3 regions of the Janibacter zhangyanbonis genome follow, and region 3 is predicted to be linked to each of the others. Evidence: predicted binding sites of a transcription regulator. Region 3 holds the regulator's gene; each other region holds the start of a gene.
What was found. Region 3 encodes HrcA, which represses chaperone genes, less so after heat shock. Its sites were predicted from a motif close to TTNGCACTCGNNNNNNNCGAGTGCNAA; they were not measured.
Positions count from the first base shown of each region.

Region 1 (3,273 bases), 480 kb from region 3:
GACCTGCTCACCACCGACGCGGGTGAGCACGACGGTCGCGCTCTCGCCGTCACCGGCGCCGCGCCCGATCTTCAGCTGCTTGCGCAGCTGGTCCTCGTCGAGGCGGATGCCCCGCTTCTTGACCGTCAGACCGGTGATGCCGCGCTCGCGCAGCCAGCCGCGCAGCCCCTTGACCGAGAAGGGCATCGCCTCGAGCACCTCGTAGCGGCGGGCGTGGCCGAGGTCGAGCGCCTCGTCGCTGGTGACGTAGCCCAGCCCGGCCTCGAGCTCCATCCCGCTGACGGCGCCGGTGACCGTGCCGATGAGCCCGGCCCGGTTGACGGCTCGGTCGGCCTCGTAGAGCCATCGCCCCGTCTCGGCGAGCGAGGCGGCCGCGGCGGGGTCCTCCTCGCAGGTGCGCTGGTCCACCTCGACCGGGGGCGCGCCCTTGCGCAGGACGCGGGCGCTGCGTCCGGCCTCCTTGACGAGCGGGCCCCACCAGACGGTGCACTCCAGGACGGTGCCCTGCCACGAGGTCCACTGGGCCTCGGTGCCGAGCGGCGGGATGTCGTGGGGGAGCGAAGGGGAGAGCTTGGCGCCGGTCGCGGGCACGTCGCGGGCCACCGACAGCACGAAGTCCCACGACGGCGAGATCTCGTCGAGCCGGAAGACCCGTCGCGTGCGCCCGCTCCGGTCGGTGACGCCGGGCGTGCGGCGCGCCGGGTCGAGCCAGACACCGGTGCGCGAGTGCAAGGGGTCGAGGGGTGCCTCAAAGTCCTCGGCCACCCCCGTGCGGGCCCGGCTGTCGGGCCAGGGGCGCAGGTTGACGTCGGCGATGGCGGCAGAGAGCGGGTCGGCGTCGACCCCGTGGACGGTGACACCGAGGGCGCTCATCGCCATCGCGTCGGAGCCGATGCCGCAGCCGAGGTCGTGGACGGTCGCCAGGCTCGCGGTCGCGTAGCGCCCGGCGTGGGTGGCGGCGACCTCGAGGCGGCTGGCCTGCTCGAGCCCGTCGGGGGTGAAGAGCATGCCCTCGGCGAACTCGCCGAACTTCTCCTGCGCGCGAGCCTGCAGACGCTTCTGCGTCAGGAGCGCGGCGACGCGCTCGGCGGAGTGGCCCGCCGCCCGCAGCCGCGAGGCCAGACCGACCGCGTCCGCCTCGCGGTACTCGGGCAGGCCGTGCAGGGACTCGTGCCCCTCGGGGGAGGCCAGCCAGCGCACGGTCGTCGGGTCCACGTGCGCCATTGTCACGCATCGTGCTCGGCACGGCGGACCTATCCGACCGGGCGCTGGCACTCGGGTTGACCGAGTGCCAAACGGCGGCCTAGATTTGCTCTTGGCACTCACCACTGGCGAGTGCCAGATGCCACGGTTGGACGACCCCCGCGACGGCGCCCGGCCCGGCTTCGCCCCAGAACTCACACATTCGTCCCCACAGAAGGAGTCACCGTGTCGGTTTCCATCAAGCCGCTCGAGGACCGGATCGTCGTCAAGGGCATCGAGGCGCAGCAGACCACCGCCTCCGGCCTCGTCATCCCGGACACCGCCAAGGAGAAGCCGCAGGAGGGCGAGGTCGTCGCCGTCGGCCCCGGCCGCTTCAACGACGACGGTGACGAGCGCGTCCCGATGGACATCTCCGTCGGCGACCGCGTCATCTACTCCAAGTACGGCGGCACCGAGATCAAGCACGGCGGCGAGGAGTACCTCATCCTCTCCGCCCGCGACGTGCTCGCGATCCTCGCCTGAGCCTGCGCACGACTCACAGCTGACGCCCCGGGTGCGGCCCTCTCCCGGGCCCTCCGGGGCGTCGCTTTTCCCCCCTTCGTTAGAACCAAAGGACAGACATGGCCAAGGAACTGGAGTTCAACGACTCCGCCCGTGACGCCCTTCAGCGCGGCGTCGACCAGCTCGCCAACGCCGTCAAGGTGACGCTCGGCCCCAAGGGCCGCAACGTCGTCATCGACAAGCAGTGGGGCGCCCCGACGATCACCAACGACGGCGTGACCATCGCCCGCGAGATCGAGCTCGAGGACCCCTACGAGAACCTCGGCGCCCAGCTCGCCAAGGAGGTCGCCACCAAGACCAACGACGTCGCCGGTGACGGCACGACGACCGCGACCGTCCTCGCCCAGGCCATGGTCAAGGAGGGCCTGCGCAATGTTGCCGCGGGCGCCGCCCCGTCCGGCCTCAAGCGCGGCATCGACAAGGCCGTCGAGGCCGTCTCGGCCCGCCTGCTCGAGACCGCCCGTGAGGTCGAGGGTAAGGACGAGATCGCCCAGGTCGCCTCGCTCTCCGCCCAGGACCAGGGCATCGGCGGGACCATCGCCGAGGCCTTCGACAAGGTCGGCAAGGACGGCGTCATCACCGTCGAGGAGTCCTCGACGGCCGAGACCGCGCTCGACTTCACCGAGGGCATGCAGTTCGACAAGGGCTACATCAGCCCCTACTTCGTGACTGACCCGGAGCGCATGGAGGGTGTCCTCGAGGACGCCTACGTCCTGATCAACCAGGGCAAGATCTCCAACATCCAGGAGATCCTCCCGGTGCTCGAGAAGGTCGTGCAGTCCGGCAAGCCGCTGCTCGTCATCGCCGAGGACATCGACGGCGAGGCCCTCTCGACGCTCGTCGTCAACAAGCTCAAGGGCGTCTTCAACGTCGCGGCCGTCAAGGCCCCCGGCTTCGGCGACCGCCGCAAGGCGATGCTGCAGGACATGGCGATCCTCACCGGTGGCCAGGTCATCGCCGAGGAGGTCGGCCTCAAGCTCGACCAGGTCGGTCTCGAGGACCTCGGCCAGGCCCGTCGCATCGTCGTCACCAAGGACAACACGACGATCATCGACGGCCAGGGTGCCGCCGACGACGTGACCGGTCGGGTCAACCAGATCAAGTCCGAGATCGAGCGCACCGACTCCGACTGGGACCGCGAGAAGCTCCAGGAGCGCCTCGCCAAGCTCGCCGGTGGCGTCTGCGTCATCCAGGTCGGCGCGCACACCGAGGTCGAGCTCAAGGAGAAGAAGCACCGCATCGAGGACGCGATCTCCGCGACCCGCGCGGCCATCGAGGAGGGCATCGTCGCCGGCGGTGGCTCCGCCCTGGCGCACGCGGTCTCCGCGCTCGACGCCGTGCAGCTCGAGGGTGACGAGCAGGTCGGCGCCAACATCGTGCGCACCGCCGGTGTCGAGCCGCTGCGCTGGATCGCCGAGAACGCGGGCCTCGAGGGCTACGTCGCCGTCGCCAAGGTGCAGGAGCTGACCCCGGGCCAGGGCCTCAACGCCGCGACGGGCGAGTACGGCG
Region 1 covers NZ_CP191481.1:2,612,150-2,615,422, reverse strand. The annotation lists gene ACQBJO_RS12745 (class I SAM-dependent methyltransferase) at 1-1,215, opposite strand, end outside; gene groES (co-chaperone GroES) at 1,429-1,725, shown strand; gene groL (chaperonin GroEL) at 1,824-3,273, shown strand, end outside.
Region 1: a site for HrcA is predicted at 1,269-1,295, ahead of groES (co-chaperone GroES). Genes of this name have one in related genera too.

Region 2 (3,273 bases), 1.7 Mb from region 3:
AGGCGGCGTTCTGCAGCGCGCTGCGCGTGACCTTGGCCGGGTCGATGATGCCCTGGGCGATCATGTCGACGTACTCACCGGTCGCGGCGTTGAGGCCCTCGCCCGCGGGCAGGTTCTCGACCTTCTCGGTGACGACGCCGCCGTTGAGGCCTGCGTTGGCCGCGATCTGCTTGAGCGGCGCACCCGCGGCGACGCGCACGATGTTGGCACCGGTCGCCTCGTCGCCCTCGAGCGAGAGCTTGTCGAAGGCGGCCTTGGTCGCCTGCAGGAGCGCGACGCCACCACCGGCGACGATGCCCTCCTCGACGGCAGCCTTGGCATTGCGCACGGCGTCCTCGATGCGGTGCTTGCGCTCCTTGAGCTCGACCTCGGTGGCCGCACCCGCGCGGATGACGGCGACGCCGCCGGCGAGCTTGGCGAGGCGCTCCTGGAGCTTCTCGCGGTCGTAGTCCGAGTCGGAGTTCTCGATCTCGGCCTTGATCTGGTTGACGCGGCCGGCGATCTGGTCCTGGTCGCCCGCGCCCTCGACGATGGTCGTCTCGTCCTTGGTGACGACGACCTTGCGAGCGCGGCCGAGCAGGTCGAGCTCGGCGGTCTCGAGGGAGAGGCCGACCTCCTCGGAGATGACCTGGCCACCGGTGAGGATGGCGATGTCGGCCAGCATGGCCTTGCGGCGGTCACCGAAGCCCGGGGCCTTGACGGCGACGGACTTGAAGGTGCCCTTGAGCTTGTTGACGACGAGCGTCGACAGGGCCTCGCCCTCGAGGTCCTCGGCGATGATCAGCAGCGGCTTGCCGGCCTGCATGACCTTCTCGAGGACGGGCAGGAGGTCCTTGATCGAGCCGATCTTGGAGTTGGCGATGAGGACGTAGGGGTCCTCGAGCACGGTCTCCATGCGCTCGGTGTCGGTGACGAAGTAGCCGGAGATGTAGCCCTTGTCGAAGCGCATGCCCTCGGTGAGCTCGAGCTCGAGCCCGAAGGTGTTGCTCTCCTCGACGGTGATGACGCCTTCCTTGCCGACCTTGTCCATGGCCTCGGCGATCTTGGCGCCGATCTCCTGGTCAGCGGCGGAGATGGAGGCCGTGGCAGCGATCTGCTCCTTGGTCTCGATCTCCTTGGCCATCGCGAGCAGCTCGCTGGAAACTGCAGCGACGGCGGCCTCAATACCGCGCTTGAGGGCCATCGGGTTGGCGCCGGCCGCGACATTGCGCAGGCCCTCGCGCACGAGTGCCTGGGCGAGGACGGTCGCCGTCGTCGTGCCGTCACCGGCGACGTCGTCGGTCTTCTTGGCGACCTCCTTGACGAGCTCGGCCCCGATCTTCTCGTAGGGGTCGTCGAGCTCGATCTCCTTGGCGATGGACACGCCGTCGTTGGTGATCGTGGGGGCGCCCCACTTCTTCTCCAGGACGACATTGCGGCCCTTGGGGCCGAGGGTGACCTTGACGGCGTCGGCGAGGGTGTTCATGCCCCGCTCGAGGCCGCGACGGGCCTCCTCGTCAAAAGCAATGAGCTTTGCCATTCGGGTGGTTCCTCCACGCGAATCGAAGGGTGCGACCGGGGGTGCCCGCGACGGACGGAGTGCGACCACCCGGCTCACGTCACCGTGCGATCGCGCCCCTCACCTGACCGGTCAGGACTGTCACTCTCACGAGGAGAGTGCTAAGGCCCATTATTGGCACTCTCCCCCTGCGAGTGCAAACGATCCTCCCCTTCGCCCCCGACGGCTTGGCACAGTGGAGCCATGAGCGATCTCGACTGGAGCACGCCCACCGGCCTCGCCGCGATCAAGGCCCACCTCGCCGAGCGCATCGACGGCTGGACCCCGCCGGTTGCCTGGGCCGTCGGCATCACGCCGGCGAGCAGCGACCCGGAGGTGCAGTTCCCCCACGTCAACCTCCCCGGGGGCAGCCACGGCCTGGCCGCCGTCGTGCTCGCATCGGTGCTGCGCCACGACGGCAGCACGGCCACGCTCGACGTCTCGGCCGAGCAGCTGCAGGCCGCTGTCGACGGGCTCGCGCCGGCGCAGGCGTGCGCCGAGGTCGAGCACCCCAACCTCGCCGCCTGGCAGGGCCTGCTCACCGAGGCGGGCGACAACCCCGCCCGCGCGCTCGTCGCCGTCTTCGTCGCCGACCTCGACGACCCGGTCGGCTCCGACGCCGACGGGCAGATGCGCGCCGGCTTCGAGGGGCTGCACCCGCGCACCTGAGCGACTGCACGCAACCGTCGAGGCGCCCCACGCGTCCTACGCTGTGAGGCTCGTCACACCGACGACTCCTCATCGACGAAGGGGTTCACCATGCGACGCACAGCCACCCTCACCATCCCGACCCTGGCCGCCGCCATCGGCCTGACGCTTGCAGGCGCGAGCGCCGAGGCGACGACCTCGGCCGACGGCGACGTCATCGAGGAGCACGTCGACGTGCAGGTCATGCTCGACGGCCCGATGAGCCAGGTCCGCGGCAACCAGCACCGGCTGATCTTCGAGACCGACGCCGAGGGCGTCCAGTGGCCGCGGGGCAAGCGCAAGATCGTCTCCTACTTCTGCCCGAGCGGGGCGACGGTCAACACGCGGTGGGTCTCGTCGCGCTGCGTCTTCCGCAGCACGGTCTACCTCGACCACGACCGCAGCGACTACCGGGTGAGCTCGACGATGCGCTCGGCCGTCGTCGACGGACCGCTCGAGGGCGCCGGCCGCACCTTCCCCTCCGACCTGGTCCTGCGTGCCGATGGCCGGGCCTGGACCGGAGAGTGGGTCGGCGGCACCCGGCTACGCCAGACGCACGCGACCGTCAGCGGGCGCGTCGACGGGGCGAAGGTCCGCTGGAACACCCGCGAGGACTCCTTCATCCACCGGATCGAGGCGACCCGCTGACCACCACGGTCACCGGAGGGTGATGAAGCCCCCGGGCTCGATGTCGCGGGAGACCCCGGCGAAGGTGCCGTCGGCACGCGTGATGCCGTGGTTGACGCCGGTCCACGGCGACCCCTTGAGCGTGAGGTCCACGGCGAGGTCGCGGGTGACGTGCGAGTCCAGGTTGACGGCCCGAGCCCGTCCGACGACCTTCGCCGAGAGCCCGGTCGAGCTGACGCGGAAGGTCAGCGGGCTCTTCTCGGGCAGGATCATCCGCTGGTCACGCAGCGTGCAGCCGGAGGTGTACCTCGGGTCCTGACCCGCGGGGCAGAAGTAGCTGTGCACGTAGTTGATGACGCCCTCGCTCTCGAGCGACATCTCGTGGACATTGCCCCGCAGTCCGGCGGCCTTGCCCAGATAGG
Region 2 covers NZ_CP191481.1:370,915-374,187, reverse strand. The annotation lists gene groL (chaperonin GroEL) at 1-1,519, opposite strand, end outside; gene ACQBJO_RS01885 (hypothetical protein) at 1,742-2,206, shown strand; gene ACQBJO_RS01880 (hypothetical protein) at 2,297-2,872, shown strand; gene ACQBJO_RS01875 (hypothetical protein) at 2,882-3,273, opposite strand, start outside.
Region 2: a site for HrcA is predicted at 1,637-1,663, ahead of groL (chaperonin GroEL). Genes of this name have one in related genera too.

Region 3 (3,273 bases):
TCGACCGGTCGGCCTGCCACGGCACGACGGCGTCGACGCCGAGCTCGGTGGCCGCCTCGACGGCGTCCTCGTCGCGGCCGTCCTTGGCCAGGGCCTGCACGAGCACGAGGCGAAGGGAGGGCTCCGGCTCGTCGGCCCGCTCCAGGACCCGCAGGCGCACGAGCTCGCGACCGACCTCGGTCACCTCGGTGAGCACCCGTGCCCCGTGCCGGTCGGCGACGAGCACCTCCTCGCCCACGCCGAGGCGGACGACGGTCGCCGCGTGGTGGGCCTCGGGGCCGGTGAGCTCGACGAGCGCGTCAGGGGCGAGGCCGTCGAGTGCGCCGGGGTCGACGACGAAGAGCGGTGCGGTCACCGGGGTCAGCGACCCTTGAAGGCGTGGCGCAGGCGCCCGACGAAGCCGGAGTCGACGTCGTCGAGCTCGCCGTCGGGCTGCTCCTCGTCACGGGCCGCCGCGAGCTCACGCAGCAGGCGCTCCTGCTCGTCGTCGAGGCGGGTCGGCGTGCGCACGTCGACGTGGATGACGAGGTCGCCGCGGCCCTCGCGCCGCAGGTGCGTCACACCGAGGCCGGGCAGGACGATCGTGTCGCCCGGCTGGGTGCCGCGCTTGATGGTGATCTCCTGCTCGCCGTCGAGGGTGGCGAAGCTCATCGTCACGCCGAGTGCGGCTGCGGTCATCGGCACCGCGACCGAGGCGTGCAGGTCGTCGCCACGGCGGGTGAAGGTCTCGTGCTGACGCACGCGCAGCTCGACGTAGAGGTCGCCGGCCGGCCCACCACCGGGACCGACCTCCCCTTCGCCCTCGAGGTGGATGCGGGTGCCGTCGTCGACGCCGGCGGGGATGCGCACCTTCATCGAGCGGCGGCTGCGCACCCGGCCCTGGCCGGAGCACTCGTGGCAGGGGTTGGGGATGACCTCGCCGAAGCCCTGGCAGGTGGGGCACGGACGGCTGGTCATGACCTGGCCGAGGAAGGAGCGCTGGACCTGCTGGACCTCGCCGCGGCCGCCACAGGTGTCGCAGGTGCGTCGGCCGGTGCCCGGCTGGGCGCCGTCGCCGCTGCACGAGCCGCAGACGACGGCCGTGTCGATGGTCAGCTCCTCCTGGCCGCCGAAGACGGCGGTCGCGAGGTCGATCTCGAGGCCGACGAGTCCGTCCTGGCCGCGCGCGGAGCGCGAGCGCGGACCGCGCCCGGCGCCGCCGGCCGCCTGCCCGAAGAACTGCTCCATGATGTCGCTGAAGGTGAAGCCGGCGCCGAAGCCGTCGTGCTGGCCGCCGTAGGGGTCACCGCCCATGTCGTACTGGCGGCGCTTCGTCTCGTCGGAGAGGACGTCGTAGGCCTGCGAGACCCGCTTGAACTGCTCCTCGGCCTCCGGGCCGGGGTTGACGTCGGGGTGCAGGGTGCGGGCCAGCTTGCGGTAGGCCCGCTTGATCTCCTCGGGCGTCGCCTCGCGGCTGACGCCCAGGTCCTCGTAGTAGTCGTTCACGCGTGACGTCCTCGGTGGGTGGTGGGGGTCGGGTGGTCGTGCGCGGTGCGGTCGCCGGTCAGGCGTCCACGATCCGCGAGAGATAGGTGGCGACGGCGCGCACCTGCGCCATGGCCGCCGGGTAGTCCATGCGGGTGGGGCCGAGCACACCGACGGCGCCGACCTGCTCGTCGCCGGAGCCGTAGCCGGAGGTGACGAGCGAGGTGCCCTGCAGCCCGGACACGGGGTTCTCGGAGCCGATGCGCACCGAGACGCCGGCCGCGGTCTGACCGGCCTCGACGCTCAGCAGCTTGAGCAGGACGACGTGCTGCTCGAGCGCGTCGAGCACCGGCTCGAGGGTCATCGGGAAGTCGCTCGAGCTGCGCGCGAGGTTGGCGGTGCCGGCGAGCGTCACCTTGGTCACGCGCTCCTGCGCGAGGGCGTCCTCGACGGCCGCGATGACCCCGGCCGTCAGGGCATCCTCGGTCTCGTCGTCCTCGCCGGCCAGGGTGCGCAGCGCGGTGATCGCGTCGGCGAGCCGCAGGTCGCGGGTCGCGGCGTTGATCCGGCCGCGCGCACGTGCGAGGGCCTCGGCGCCCTGGCTGCTCAGGTAGTCGACGCTCGTCGGCACGATGCGCTGCTCGACGCGGCCGGTGCCCATGATGACGACGACCATGAGCCGGGTCTCGCTCATCGGGACGAGCTCGATGTGCTTGACCGTGCTGCGGGTGAGCGAGGGGTACTGCACGACCGCGACCTGGCGGGTCAGGGTCGACAGCAGCCGCACGGTGCGCTCGAGGACGACGTCGAGCTCGTCGGCGCCCTCGAGGTAGTCGGTGATCGCCGCCCGCTCGCCGCGCGACATCGGGCGGATCGCCTGGAGCCGGTCGACGAAGAGCCGGTAGCCGGCGTCGGTGGGGATGCGCCCGGCCGAGGTGTGCGGCGCGATGATCAGTCCCTCGTCTTCGAGGGCGGCCATGTCGTTGCGCACGGTCGCCGCCGAGACGTTGAGCTGGTGGCGGTCGAGCAGCGCCTTGGAGCCGACCGGCTCCGAGGTCTGCACGTAGTCCTCCACGATGGCGCTGAGCACGGCCATCCGCCGCTCCTGGCTCATGACGTCCTCCTTCGTCACCCACTCCGGGACCGCTGGCACTCGGTCCACCTGAGTGCCAAGTCTACGACCGTCGGAGGCATTCCAACGACCCCGGCGTGCCGCGCCGACCACTCCCACGGTGTGCGCCTACGGTCACCCCTCGTGAGCGATCGATACGGCAAGGACGTGCTCTCCGGCGACTGGAAGTCGAAGGGCAGGCTGGCGCGGCCCACCTCCCGTGCCCTCGAGGCCACCCGCGGAACGGTCGTCGAGGACGTCGAGACCGGCTGGGTCGGCGCGGTCGTCGCGGTGGAGAAGGCGGGCGGCGTGCACGTCGTCCACCTCGAGGACCGCCGCGGCAAGGTGCGGGCCTTCCCGCTCGGCGGCGGCTTCCTCGTCGACGGCGCCCCGGTATCGCTCACGGCACCGAAGGGAGCCCAGCGCGCCGCCCTCGCCGCGGCCGAGCAGCAGGCCTCCCGCACCGCGAGCGGCTCCGTCGCCGTCCACGACGCCAAGGCCAGGGTCGCCATCGGGTCGCGGATCTTCGTCGAGGGCCGCCACGACGCCGAGCTCGTCGAAAAGGTGTGGGGCCACGACCTGCGGGTCGAGGGTGTCGTCGTCGAGATGCTCGACGGTGTCGACGACCTCGCCGCCGCCATCCGCGACTTCGCACCGGGCAGGGGCCGCCGGATGGGCGTGCTCGTCGACCACCTCGT
Region 3 covers NZ_CP191481.1:2,136,978-2,140,250, forward strand. The annotation lists gene ACQBJO_RS10410 (16S rRNA (uracil(1498)-N(3))-methyltransferase) at 1-355, opposite strand, end outside; gene dnaJ (molecular chaperone DnaJ) at 361-1,485, opposite strand; gene hrcA (heat-inducible transcriptional repressor HrcA) at 1,544-2,578, opposite strand; gene ACQBJO_RS10425 (DUF3097 domain-containing protein) at 2,720-3,273, shown strand, end outside.